3 regions of the Cellulosimicrobium sp. ES-005 genome follow, and region 1 is predicted to be linked to each of the others. Evidence: predicted binding sites of a transcription regulator. Region 1 holds the regulator's gene; each other region holds the start of a gene.
What was found. Region 1 encodes HrcA, which represses chaperone genes, less so after heat shock. Its sites were predicted from a motif close to TTNGCACTCGNNNNNNNCGAGTGCNAA; they were not measured.
Positions count from the first base shown of each region.

Region 1 (3,982 bases):
TCGCGGCGGCCGGCTCCGCGGACGGGTGGCGGTGGGTCTTCCTCGTCAACCTCCCCGTCGTCGCGGTCCTATTGCCCTTCGCGTGGCGCCTCGTGCCCGCGCCACCGCCCGACGCCGCGCGCTCCGCGCGGGGCCCGCGCCGCCTCGACCTCGTCGGGCTGGCGCTGCTCGGTGCGGCGACGCTCGGCGTCATGATGCCGTTCGTCACGACGACCGGTCGCGGCGACGACGCCTCGCGCTGGTGGTGGCTGGTCGTGGCCGCCGCGGCGGGGACCGCGGCCGTCGTCTGGGAGCGGCGGTACCAGCGGCGCACCGGCGAGGCGGTGCTCGACCCGCAGGTCGTCGGGCTCGGGTCGTTCCGCAACGGCGCGCTGCTCGGCCTCGCCTACTTCGCCGGCTTCACGGGCATCTTCCTCGTGGTCACGCTCTACCTCCAGGACGAGCTCGGCTACACGCCGCTCCAGGCGGGGCTCGTGGGGACGCCGTTCGCCGTCGCGTCCGGGGTGTCCGCGTGGTTCTCGGGGCGCTGGGTCGCGCGCTGGGGCCGGCAGCTCGTCGTCGGCGGGCTGACGCTCGTCCTCGTCGGGGTCGTCGTGGCCGACGCCGTCGTGCGCCTCCTCGGGGACGAGCCGGGCGCCGTGGGGCCGGCGCTCGCGGGAGCCCTGCTGGTCGCCGGGGCGGGCAGCGGGACGGTCATCGCGCCGAACCAGACCCTCACGCTGTCCGAGGTTCCCGTGAGCCGCGCGGGGGTCGCGGGGAGCATGCTGCAGCTCGGGCAGCGCATCGGGTCGGCGGTCGGCATCTCGATCGTGCTCTCCGTGTACTACGGGGGCCTCGCGGGAGGCGACACGGCGGCGCACGCGACGGGGAGGGCGCTGCTCGTGACGATCGTGCTCGTCGCGCTCGCGCTCGTCGTCGGGCTCGCGGACCTGCGTTCGCGGCGAGCGGAGGACCGCGGGACGGGCCGCGCGGACGCGTAGGATTGGCACTCGGAGGTCGAGAGTGCCGACGCCCGCGCGCCCGCCCGGGGCGGCGACGGTGCGGCACACGGAGGTGGACGTGAGCGAGGAGCGCCGGCTCGAGGTGCTGCGGGCGATCGTCGAGGACTACGTCCTCACGCGCGAGCCCGTGGGGTCGCGCGTGCTCACCGAGCGGCACGGCCTCGGCGTGTCGCCCGCGACGATCCGCAACGACATGGCGGCCCTCGAGGACGCCGGGTACATCGCGCAGCCGCACACGTCCGCGGGCCGCATCCCCACGGACAAGGGCTACCGTCTCTTCGTCGACCGGCTCTCGGGCGTCAAGCCGCTGTCCGCGCCGGAGAAGCGCGCCATCGAGACGTTCCTCTCCGAGGGCGTGGACCTCGACGACGTCATCGCGCGCGCCGGCCGGCTGCTGGCGCAGCTCACGGGCCAGGTCGCGGTCGTGCAGTACCCGTCGCTGAGCCGGTCCGGGCTGCGGCACCTCGAGCTCGTGCCGGTCGGGGACTCGCGCCTGCTCGTCGTGATCATCACCGACACCGGGCGCGTCGAGCAGCGCACGCTCGAGGTCGCGAGCGTGCCCGACGAGGGCACGCTCGTGGAGGTCCGCGCGCGGCTCAACGCCGCCGCGGCCGGCAAGCGCCTCACCGACCTCGCGCCGGGGCTCGCCGCCGTGACGGAGAGCTTCCACCCCGACGACGCCCCGCTCGTGCGCGCCGTGGGCGACCTCGTCGCCCAGACGCTCGCGGAGGAGAGCGAGGAGCGCCTCGTGCTCGCCGGCACGGCGAACCTCGCCCGCGCGGGCATGCGGTTCGAGCATGCGCTGCGCCCGGTCCTCGAGGCGCTCGAGGAGCAGGTGGTCCTCCTCGGCCTGCTCACCGAGATGGCCGCGGAGTCCGGCGTGAGCGTCCGGATCGGGCACGAGACCCAGCTCGAGGGTCTCGTCGAGACCTCCGTCGTGACGACCGGTTACGGTAACGACGGTGACACGGTCGCCCTCGTCGGCTCGATCGGGCCGACGCGCATGGACTACCCCGGGACCATCGCGGCGGTGCGCGCCGTCGCGCGCTACCTGTCACGGGTGCTCGGCACGTGAGCCTCGCCGCGGCCTCCCCGCGCGCGGCAGGCATCCACGACGACCGACCTCGTGCCGGTCTCACGACCCGCACCAGACCCTTCACGACCGGCCCCCTGCCGGCCTCACGACCCGCACCAGCAGAGAGTGACGTGTGAGCGACTACTACGAGATCCTGGGCGTGGCGCGCGACGCCAGCCAGGACCAGATCAAGAAGGCGTACCGCAAGCTCGCGCGCGAGCTGCACCCCGACGTCGCGGGCGAGGAGGCGGGCGACCGCTTCAAGGACGTGGCGCGCGCGTACGAGGTGCTCTCCAACCCGGAGAAGCGTCAGCAGTACGATCTCGGCGTCGACCCGAGCGCCCCCGGCGGCGGCGCCGGCCCCATGGGCGGCGGGTTCGGCTTCCAGGACATCTTCGAGACGTTCTTCGGCGGCGGCCAGGCGCAGCAGGGGCCGATCCCGCGCGCCCGGCGCGGCCAGGACGCGCTCGTGCGGCTCGACATCGACCTGTCCGAGGCGACGTTCGGCGCGCAGCGCGAGCTCCAGGTCGACACGGCGGTCGTGTGCGGGACGTGCGGCGGCTCGTGCTGTCGCCCGGGCACCTCGCCCCGCACGTGCGACGTCTGCCACGGCCGCGGCACGGTCCAGCGCGTGGCGCGCTCCTTCCTCGGCCAGGTCATGACGAGCGCCCCGTGCGCCGCGTGCCAGGGCTTCGGCACCGTCATCCCCGAGCCGTGCGCGGAGTGCTCTGGCGAGGGCCGCGTGCGCAGCCGCCGCAGCATCACGGTGAACGTCCCCGCGGGCGTCGACACGGGCACGCGCATCAAGCTCACCGCGCAGGGCGAGGTCGGTCCGGCCGGCGGCCCCGCGGGCGACCTGTACGTCGAGATCCGCGAGCGCAACCACGACACGTTCGTGCGCCGCGGCGACGACCTGCACTGCACGCTCCAGGTGCCCATGACCGCGGCCGCGCTCGGCACCGTCCTCGAGCTCGAGACGCTCGACGGCGCGCAGGAGATCGACCTGCGCCCGGGCACGCAGCCGGGCCAGATCGTCACGCTCAAGAACCTCGGCGTGGGGCACCTGCACGGCAGCGGCCGCGGCGACCTCAACGTCCACATCGAGGTCCAGGTGCCGCGCGAGCTCACCGAGGAGCAGGAGCAGCTCCTGCGCTCGCTCGCCGCGATGCGTGGCGAGGAGCGGCCCGAGCCGCGCCTGTCGGCCGCGCACCCCGGCGTGTTCTCGCGCCTGCGCGACAAGCTCTCCGGGCGCTGAGGGGAGCGGTCGCGTGAGTGCTCCGGTGTTCCTCGCCGAGACCGGGCTCGACGCCGTCGCGCCCGGCGACCGCTACGTCCTCGACGGCGCCGAGGGCCGCCACGCGGGCGTCGTCCAGCGCCGCGGGGCGGGCGAGCGGGTCGACGTCGTGGACGGCGACGGCCTGCGCCTGCGCTGCGTCGTCGAGCACGCCGACGCGGGCCGCGTGACCCTGCTCGTCCAGGAGGTCGACCGCGAGCCCGCGCCCGCCGTCGTCGTGACGCTCGTGCAGGCCCTGGCCAAGGGCGACCGCGACGAGATGGCGATCGAGGCGGCGACCGAGATCGGGGTCGACGTCGTGGTGCCCTGGCAGGCGGAGCGCTCCGTGGTCGTGTGGCGCGGCGAGCGCGCCGCGAAGTCCCGTGCGCGCTGGCTCGCGACGGTCCGCACGGCGACCAAGCAGGCGCGGCGCGCGCGCCTGCCGCAGGTCGAGGTGGCCGTCGACTCGCGCGGCCTCGCGGCGCGCGTGACCGACGTCGTCGCGGCCGGCGGGCGGGCGATCGTGCTGCACGAGGAGGCCGTGACGCCGCTCGCCGACGTCGCGCTGCCCGACGGCGCGACCCGACCCGGCGGGGTGGCGCCCGAGGTGCTGGTCGTCGTCGGCCCCGAGGG
Region 1 covers NZ_CP159290.1:1,489,817-1,493,798, forward strand. The annotation lists gene ABRQ22_RS06355 (MFS transporter) at 1-980, shown strand, start outside; gene hrcA (heat-inducible transcriptional repressor HrcA) at 1,060-2,076, shown strand; gene dnaJ (molecular chaperone DnaJ) at 2,210-3,331, shown strand; gene ABRQ22_RS06370 (16S rRNA (uracil(1498)-N(3))-methyltransferase) at 3,345-3,982, shown strand, end outside.

Region 2 (3,982 bases), 2.1 Mb from region 1:
GCCCGACGAAGAACGGCAGGCTCGGGTTCGCCTCGTGCGCGGCGTGGACGATCCCCAGGTCGGGGCGCGCCTGGGTCGTCACCATGGCGACCGCCGAGGGCCGCACCATCGTGACGATCTCGAGCGTGCGGTGGACGTTCGCCGGCCCGGTGACGATGCGGGCCATCGCGCCGTGCGACGCGAGCGACGCGGCGAGGGCGTGCGCGGCCAGGGGCAGCGGCTCGTCCGGCGCCGCGAACACGAGGACGATGCGGCGCATGCGGCTCGGGTGGTTGCGGGGCGGGCCGCCGGCCGCGACGATCGCGTCCTCGCTCGCCTGCGTGTACTCGCGCAGCGCGCCCAGCGTCGCGTTGGCGAGCACGACCTCCGGGACCTCGCCCGGGCCGGCGAGCACGGTGCGCTCGGCGAGCCGCTCGAGCGCCGGCTCGACGAGGTCGGACCACCAGGCCGCGGGGTCGCCGCCCGCGGGGATCCGCAGGAGCCGGTCGCACGTGCGCTGGTCGTAGGCGATCGCGGCGTCGACGACGTCGGACACGCGCGTGGGCCGCGGGGCCTCCCGCACGCCGAGGGCGCGCGGCGCGGTCCCCCGCGCGCCTTCTCCGCCCGGCACCGCGCGCAGGAACGGGCGCGACGGCGCAGCGGGCTCGGGGGCCGCGTCGTCCGCGTCGAGGTCGTCGTCGGCGTCGGTGCCGCCCTCGGCGCCGTGCTCGTCGAACGAGACGGCACCGCGGTGCGCGTCGAGCTCGTCGTCGTCGGCGGCCAGGGCCGCGCGGGCCGCGTCGGCGGGCGCGACGCCGTCGAACGTGAGGCGCCGCATGACGACCAGGCGGGCGACGTCGTCGTCCGTGTAGCGCCGGTGGGAGCCCGCGCGGTGCTGCGAGGGCCCGAGGCCGTAGCGGCGGTCCCAGGTCCGCAGGGTCGCGGGCGCGACGCCGAGCCGACGCGCGACGGCGGCGACGGCGAGGCCGGGGTTCGTGGACATGCTCGGTCGGGCTCCCTCGGGGTCGGGGGCGGACCGGACGGAGGTCATGGATCGATTCTGCCGACCGCGCCACCGTCCCGCCACCTCGTCCAGGTCACAGTCCTGCACCCTTCGCGCCAGGCTTGTGCGAAGTTTGTTCACCATGCGCGCAAACGCGCCAGCAGGGCCGCATCGCGTCAGCCTAGACGCGAATGCTGCACCGTTCTCGCCGCCTCCACGAGCCGCGTGACGCCTCCGAACGGCCGTGACCTGGCCCTTCACCTTTCTCGCACAGGGGGCTTGAACAACTTCTGAAACGCTTGTAGGTTGTTCGCCATGGCTGAGATCTCAAGGCTTCCCGGGCCCGTCATGGAGCTGTGGGAGTGGCAGTACCAGGGTTCGTGCCGCGACGCGGACGACACGTTGTTCTTCCACCCCGAGGGCGAGCGCGGCTCGACGCGACGGCGTCGCGCGGAGGCCGCGAAGGCGATCTGCCACTCGTGCCCCGTCATGATGCAGTGCCGCGAGCAGTCGCTCCGCGTGCGCGAGCCGTACGGGGTGTGGGGCGGCCTGAGCGAGGACGAGCGGGCGGCGATCCTCGCCGGGGGCGCCCGCCGCACCGGCTGAGCACCGGCAGCACGACCAGCAGCAGTACCACCAGCAGACCTGCACGGCACCGGTACGACGTCGTACCGGGAGCACGTGCGCACGACCCGTGGGAACGGTGGGGCGACCGGCCACGGAACGCAGCAGGGCCCGCGACCGGACGGTCGCGGGCCCTGCTGCTGGAACGGGTCGGCGTCAGCCGACCACCACGGCGAGGATGTCGCGCGCGGACAGGACCAGGTAGTCCACGCCGCCGTACTTGACCTCGGTGCCGCCGTACTTGCTGTAGATGACCTTGTCGCCGACGCTCACGTCGAGCGGGACGCGGTTGCCGTTGTCGTCGACACGGCCCGGACCGACGGCCAGGACCTCGCCCTCCTGGGGCTTCTCCTTGGCGGTGTCCGGGATGACCAGGCCGGATGCGGTCGTGGTCTCGGCCTCGAGGGCCTTCACGACGATCCGGTCCTCGAGCGGCTTGATGGGGACCGACACGTCGGACCTCCCCTTTCGCGGTGAGAACTGCAACGGATGGGTCGAGCGCACCGGCTGGCCGTCGTCGCGGGTGCCGGACAGCCTGGTCGCACGTGGTGCCGCCTCCGCGAGCGGTGGCGGCACGTCCTCAAATCTAGGTCGCCGTTAGCACTCGGTCAAGGCGAGTGCCAACGTCCGCCCCTCGGACGATCGCGGCCCCGGCTGCGCGTGGTCCCCGTCCCCCGTGGAAGGATCGACGCCATGGACGCCGCCACGCTGACCAAGCTGCTCAGCCCCGAGGGCTGGGCGCTGCTCGGCGCGCTCCCCCCGTACGACGAGCAGCAGGCGCTCGTGCTCGCGGCGGGGCTGCGCGCGAAGGGCGTCGACCCGGACCTGGCCGCCGCGGCGCTCACGCAGTCGCGGCTGCGCGCGGCCGCCCGCGGCAAGCTCGGCGCGTTCGCCGACGGCATGCTGTTCACGCAGGCGGGGCTGGAGCAGGCGAGCCGGCTCGTCGTCGCGGGCCTGCACGCGCGGCGGTACCAGGACGCGGGGATCCGGCGCGTCGCCGACCTCACGAGCGGGATCGGCGTCGATGCCCTCGCGTTCGCCGCGGCGGAGCTCGAGGTGCTCGCGACCGACGTCGACGAGCTCACCGCGGCGATCGCGACCGTGAACCTGCGCCACTTCCCCGAGGCCGAGGTGCGCCACGGCGACGGGCTCGCGCTCGACCTCGAGGGCGAGCGGATCGAGGGCGTGTACGCCGACCCCGCCCGACGGACACGGGGCGGCAGGCGCGTGTTCGACCCGAAGGCCTACGCCCCGCCGCTCGACGCGGTGTGGGCGCTGCGCGAGCGCGTCCCCGCCGTGGGCATCAAGGTCGGCCCCGGGATCCCGCACGACGGCCTGCCCGCGGACGCCGAGACCGAGTGGGTCTCGGTCGACGGCGACGTCGTGGAGGCCGGCCTCTGGTTCGGGCCGCTCGCGCCCGAGGGGCCGGGCCGCTCCGCGCTCGTCCTCACCCCGTGGACCGGGCCGGACGGGACCGAGCGCACCACGACGCGCCGGGTCGCCCACCGCCCGGGCGACGAGGACGTGGTGCCCGAGGTGGGCGCCGTCGGGCAGTACCTCTACGAGCCCGACGGCGCCGTCATCCGCGCGGGTCTCGTCGCCCACGCGGCACGCGGGCTGGGCGGGCGGCTGCTCGACCGGACGATCGCGTACGTGACGACCGACTCCCCCGCGCCGCTCGACGCGACCGGCCTCGCCGACGGGCTCGCGCGCGGCTACCGCGTGCTCGACACGATGCCGTTCGGGCTCAAGCGCCTGCGCTCCTACCTGCGCGAGCGGGGCGTGGGGCGCCTGACGATCAAGAAGCGGGGCACCGCCGTCACGCCCGAGCAGCTCCGCCGCCAGCTCGCGCTCACCGGCGACGCGGCCGCGACGATCGTCCTGACGCGCGTCGGCGGGTCCCAGCAGGTGCTCGTCGTGGAGCCTCTCGCCGCTCCCCCGGCCGGCGCCGTGCGGGGCGCCACCCCGGACGGCACGCGGTGAGCGCCCTCCCGCGCCGCACCGCGATCCCCTTCGCGCGGTCGGAGCGCTCGACCGTCGGGCTGGAGTGGGAGCTCGCGCTGGTCGACGCGGACTCGGGCGACCTGCGCCAGGTCGCGCAGACGGTCCTCGACGCCGTGCGCCCGGTGGACGGGGGCGCGCACCCGTCCATCAAGCAGGAGCTGCTGCTCAACACGGTCGAGGTCGTGAGCGGCGTGTGCCGCACCGTCGGGGAGGCCGGCCGGGACCTCGAGCGCTCGATCGACGAGCTGCGGGCCGTGACCGACCCGCTGCGCGTGGAGCTCATGAGCGCGGGCACGCACCCGTTCGCGCGCTGGGCGCAGCAGAAGGTCACCGACAAGCAGCGCTACAACACCCTCATCGACCGCACGCAGT
Region 2 covers NZ_CP159290.1:4,246,865-4,250,846, reverse strand. The annotation lists gene ABRQ22_RS19035 (MerR family transcriptional regulator) at 1-1,030, opposite strand, end outside; gene ABRQ22_RS19030 (WhiB family transcriptional regulator) at 1,298-1,588, shown strand; gene groES (co-chaperone GroES) at 1,763-2,059, opposite strand; gene ABRQ22_RS19020 (SAM-dependent methyltransferase) at 2,300-3,589, shown strand; gene ABRQ22_RS19015 (glutamate--cysteine ligase) at 3,586-3,982, shown strand, end outside.
Region 2: groES (co-chaperone GroES) is a predicted target of HrcA. The motif match lies at 2,204-2,230, and genes of this name have one in related genera.

Region 3 (3,982 bases), 820 kb from region 1:
GCTCGTTCCTCGCGGCTCCCGCCAGGCCCGCCACGACCCGGCGCCGCCTCCCACCCCGCCACGTCGTCTCACCGTGGGCCGGTTGCTTGCGATCTCGTCGCTGAGCCGCCGCCGTCCGTCGCACCGTGGCCCTGGTGCGCGGGCCCGGCGTAGTCCGCGCTGTCGAGCACGCGTGCGACCACGGCCGCGTCGCCTGGGTCACGTCCTGGCGTCGTGCAGGTCACCCTGTCGCGGCTCCCGCGTGGGCTGTCCTCGCGTGTCTCAGTGGCCTGAGCAGGTGGTGGCTGACGTCGGGCGCTCCGGCGGTGCGACGATGGAGGCGTGAGCACCACGTCCGACCCGAGTCCTGACCGCCCGCACGACGTGCCCGACGGCGCGGTGCGGCGTCGGCGGCCGCGGCGGGCCGTGCGACGGGGGACGGAGAGCGAGGTCGTGTCCGGGGTGAGCGCCGACGAGCGGTCCGAGGGCTGGGGCGACGAGGCGGCGCCCGGACGTGGGGGCCGGGGCGAGAACGACGACCGGCTGCTCGGGGACGTCCCGCCGCACTACGGGCGGCACTGACCGCGCGCTACCGACCGCGCGCTGATGCGCCGAACCCGGGGTCGTTCCCCACTCTCGGCGTGAGGTGAGGAGCGACCCCGGGGTGGTCCGAGGGGCGCCGCGGCGCGTGGGGTCAGGTGGCGGTGGGGGCGTGCTCAGAGGTCGCGCGGCGGCGTCGGGCCGCCGGGTGCTCGGCCCGGGCCGCTGCCGGCCTGGGCGGCGAGGAGGTCGCGGATCTCCTGGAGGACGCGCACGTCCTCCGCCGGTGCCTCGGGCTCGGGCTCGACGTCCTGCTTGCGACGCTCGGCGAGCTTGTTCATCGGGAGGACGATGACGAAGTAGAGCGCGATCGCGATGATGAGGAACTGCAGGATCGCGTTGAGGATGCCGCCGACGGAGAGGACGGAGGCCTCGACGTCGCCGTGGGCTGGCCGCAGCGTGATGTCCCACAGGTTGGAGATGTCCGGCTTGCCGAAGATGGCGCCGATGATCGGGTTGATCAGGTAGGTGACGATCGCGTCGACGACCGAGGAGAACGCCGCGCCGATGACGACGCCGACCGCCAGGTCGATCGCGTTGCCTCGGAGCACGAACTCCTTGAATCCCTGGAACACGCCCTTCATGTGCTGCTTCCCTCTCCGGTCGGTGGTCCGCGTGGCGGCGGCGCCACGGCAGGTGCACGCGCGATCCTCCCAACGCGGGCGCCGCCCGGCAACGGCCTCGCCCGGCGGGTCGGGCACCGGTCGTCGGTTCACCCGTCGGTGCGACCGGGGCCGTCGGTCAGGGGACGAGGACGGCCGTGACGCTCGCCTGTCCGCTCACGGCGGCGAGGCGGACGGCCTCCTCGGGACGCACGGCGACGAGCGTCACGACGTCCGTGCCCGACCCGCCCGTGCCGAGCAGCCCGCCCCCGTCGTCGGGCTCCGGTGCGGGCACGACGACGGCCGCGCGGGCGAGGTAGGGATCCGCGGCCGGCGGCTGCTGTCCGTCGGTCGGCGCTTCGGCGAGCGCCGTCGTCAGCGCCTGGTCGCCGGCGGCGAGGAGGTCGACGCGGTCTCCCGGGCCGAGGAGGGCGGCGACACCGGGGTCGAGCCGGACGGGTGCGACGACCGTGCCCGCGGGGGCCGCGGCGGCGAGCTCGCCGCCGGCCACGAGCGCGTCCTGCAGCAGGGTGCCCGCGGGCAGGGCGACGGTCGCGCGGCGTCCGACCACGTCGTCGGGTCGGGCCGCGGAGCCCGCCGGGACGAGCTCCGCCGCCACGGGGTCCACGCGGAGGTCCGCGTCCGTCAGCACGGCGCCCGCGGGCACCTCGCGCGTCGTGACGACCGCCGGCGCGGTCGGTGGTGGGGGAGGGCGGAGCGCCCCGACGGCCACGGACGCCGCGACCCCGCAGCACAGCGCGGCCACGACGAAGCGGGAGCGCCACCACACCCCGCGCAGCAGCCGACGCCGCGCGGGCGAGCGGTCGGGTCGCGGGCGGGGATCCGGCGGGCGGGGGGAGCGCAGCATGGGCGCGACCGTAGCGGCGCGCGCGCCCGGGGCAGACGCGGGCCGGTCCGGCCCTGTGGACGGGGCGCGTGGTCGAAGCCCGCCGACGCCGCCCGGTGCGGGGTTGTGGTCGACCGCCGTCGTCCGGGGCGCCTCGGTCTGACGCCCCGGACGTCAGGTCAGGAGGACGCGGTCGAGCCGCTCGACGACGAGGTGCTGCTCGTGCCGCCGGACGCGCTGCTCGTGCCGGACGCCGCGGAGGAAGCGGCGGGCTTCGCGGCGGCCGGTGCCGTCGACGACTTCCCGCCCGAGCGCGAGTCCGTGCGGTAGAAGCCCGAGCCCTTGAACGTCACACCGACGGAGGAGAACACCTTGCGCAGGCGCCCCGAGCACTCGGGGCACACCGTCAGGGCGTCGTCGCTGAACGACTGGTGGATGTCGAAGGCGTGACCGCAGGCGGTGCACGTGTACGCGTAGGTGGGCACGGGTTCTCCTCGTTCACGAGACGGCCGTCGGGGCGGCCACCGGCAGGTCGGGATCGGGTCGGTCTCGGCCGGGTCGTCGGTGTCAACACCGCCTGGCACTCGAAACTTCCGAGTGCTAATCATACGCGGAGCGGCGCTCGCCCAGGGCCGGGGTAGTCTCGCATCCGTGTCTGCGCACGAACCCGCCGAGGCCCCCGCCGGTGACGCCGTCCCCGGTACCGACCCCGCGAACCCCGTCGAGACCGCGGCCCCGCCCCGGCGTCGTCGGTCCGGCCGTCGGCGCGTCCTGATCGGCGTGGCCGTGCTGCTCGTCCTCGCGCTCGTCGCGGGGGCCGCGCTCGTCGTCGTCACCGTGCGCCGGCCGCTGCCGCAGACCTCCGGCCAGGTCGAGCTCCCCGGGCTCGACGCCCAGGTCACGGTGCTGCGCGACGCCCAGGGCGTGCCGCAGATCTACGCCGACACCCCCGAGGACCTCTTCCGCGCCCAGGGCTACGTCCAGGCGCAGGACCGCTTCTTCGAGATGGACTACCGCCGGCACGTCACCGCGGGCCGGCTCGCGGAGCTCGTGGGCGACAACCCCGACGCGATCGCCGCCGACACCGTGACGCGGACCTTCGGCTGGCGGCAGGTCGCCGAGGAGGAGTGGGACGTCGTCTCGCCCGAGACGAAGGCGTACCTCCAGGCCTACGCCGAGGGCGTCAACGCGTACCTCGAGAACCGCAGCCCGTCCGAGATCGCGATCGAGTACACCGTGCTCGGCCTCCAGGTCGACGTCGCCCAGCCCGAGCCCTGGGACCCCGTCGACTCGCTCGCCTGGCTCAAGGCGATGGCGTGGGACCTGCGCGGCAACTACGACGACGAGCTGGAGCGCGCGCTCTCGTTCAGCACCCTCCAGGACACGGCCCGCGTCGCCGCGCTCTTCCCCGCCTACCCGTCCGAGGTCAACGCGCCGATCCTCGACCCCGGCGAGCTCGACAACCCCCAGCAGGTCGCGCTCGAGCTCGGCCCCGAGGCGCGCGCCGCGTACGGCTCGGACCACCTCCGGGGCGCGCTCGAGGCCGCCGACCGCGCGCTCGACGCCGTCCCCGTGCTCGTCGGGCGCGGCGAGGGCACGGGCTCCAACTCGTGGGTCGTCTCCGGCGAGCACACCGTCAGCGGAAAGCCGATCCTCGCGAACGACCCGCACCTCGCCCTCGGCGCCCCCGGGATCTGGGCCCAGGTCGGGCTGCACTGCAACGAGGTCGGGCCGCAGTGCGGGTTCGACGTCGCGGGCTTCTCGTTCGCCGGCTTCCCCGGCGTCATCATCGGGCACAACGCGCAGCTCGCGTGGGGCCTGACGAACATGGGCGCCGACGTCACCGACTTCTTCGTCGAGCGCGTGCGGGACGACACCTACCTGCGCGGTGACGACTGGGTGCCGCTCGAGACCCGGACCGAGACGCTGCACGTCGCCGGCGGCGAGGACGTCG
Region 3 covers NZ_CP159290.1:667,826-671,807, forward strand. The annotation lists gene ABRQ22_RS02935 (hypothetical protein) at 322-561, shown strand; gene mscL (large conductance mechanosensitive channel protein MscL) at 696-1,163, opposite strand; gene ABRQ22_RS02945 (SAF domain-containing protein) at 1,321-2,049, opposite strand; gene ABRQ22_RS02950 (FmdB family zinc ribbon protein) at 2,208-2,513, opposite strand; gene ABRQ22_RS02955 (penicillin acylase family protein) at 2,809-3,982, shown strand, end outside.
Region 3: ABRQ22_RS02950 (FmdB family zinc ribbon protein) is a predicted target of HrcA. The motif match lies at 2,606-2,632, and genes of this name have one in related genera.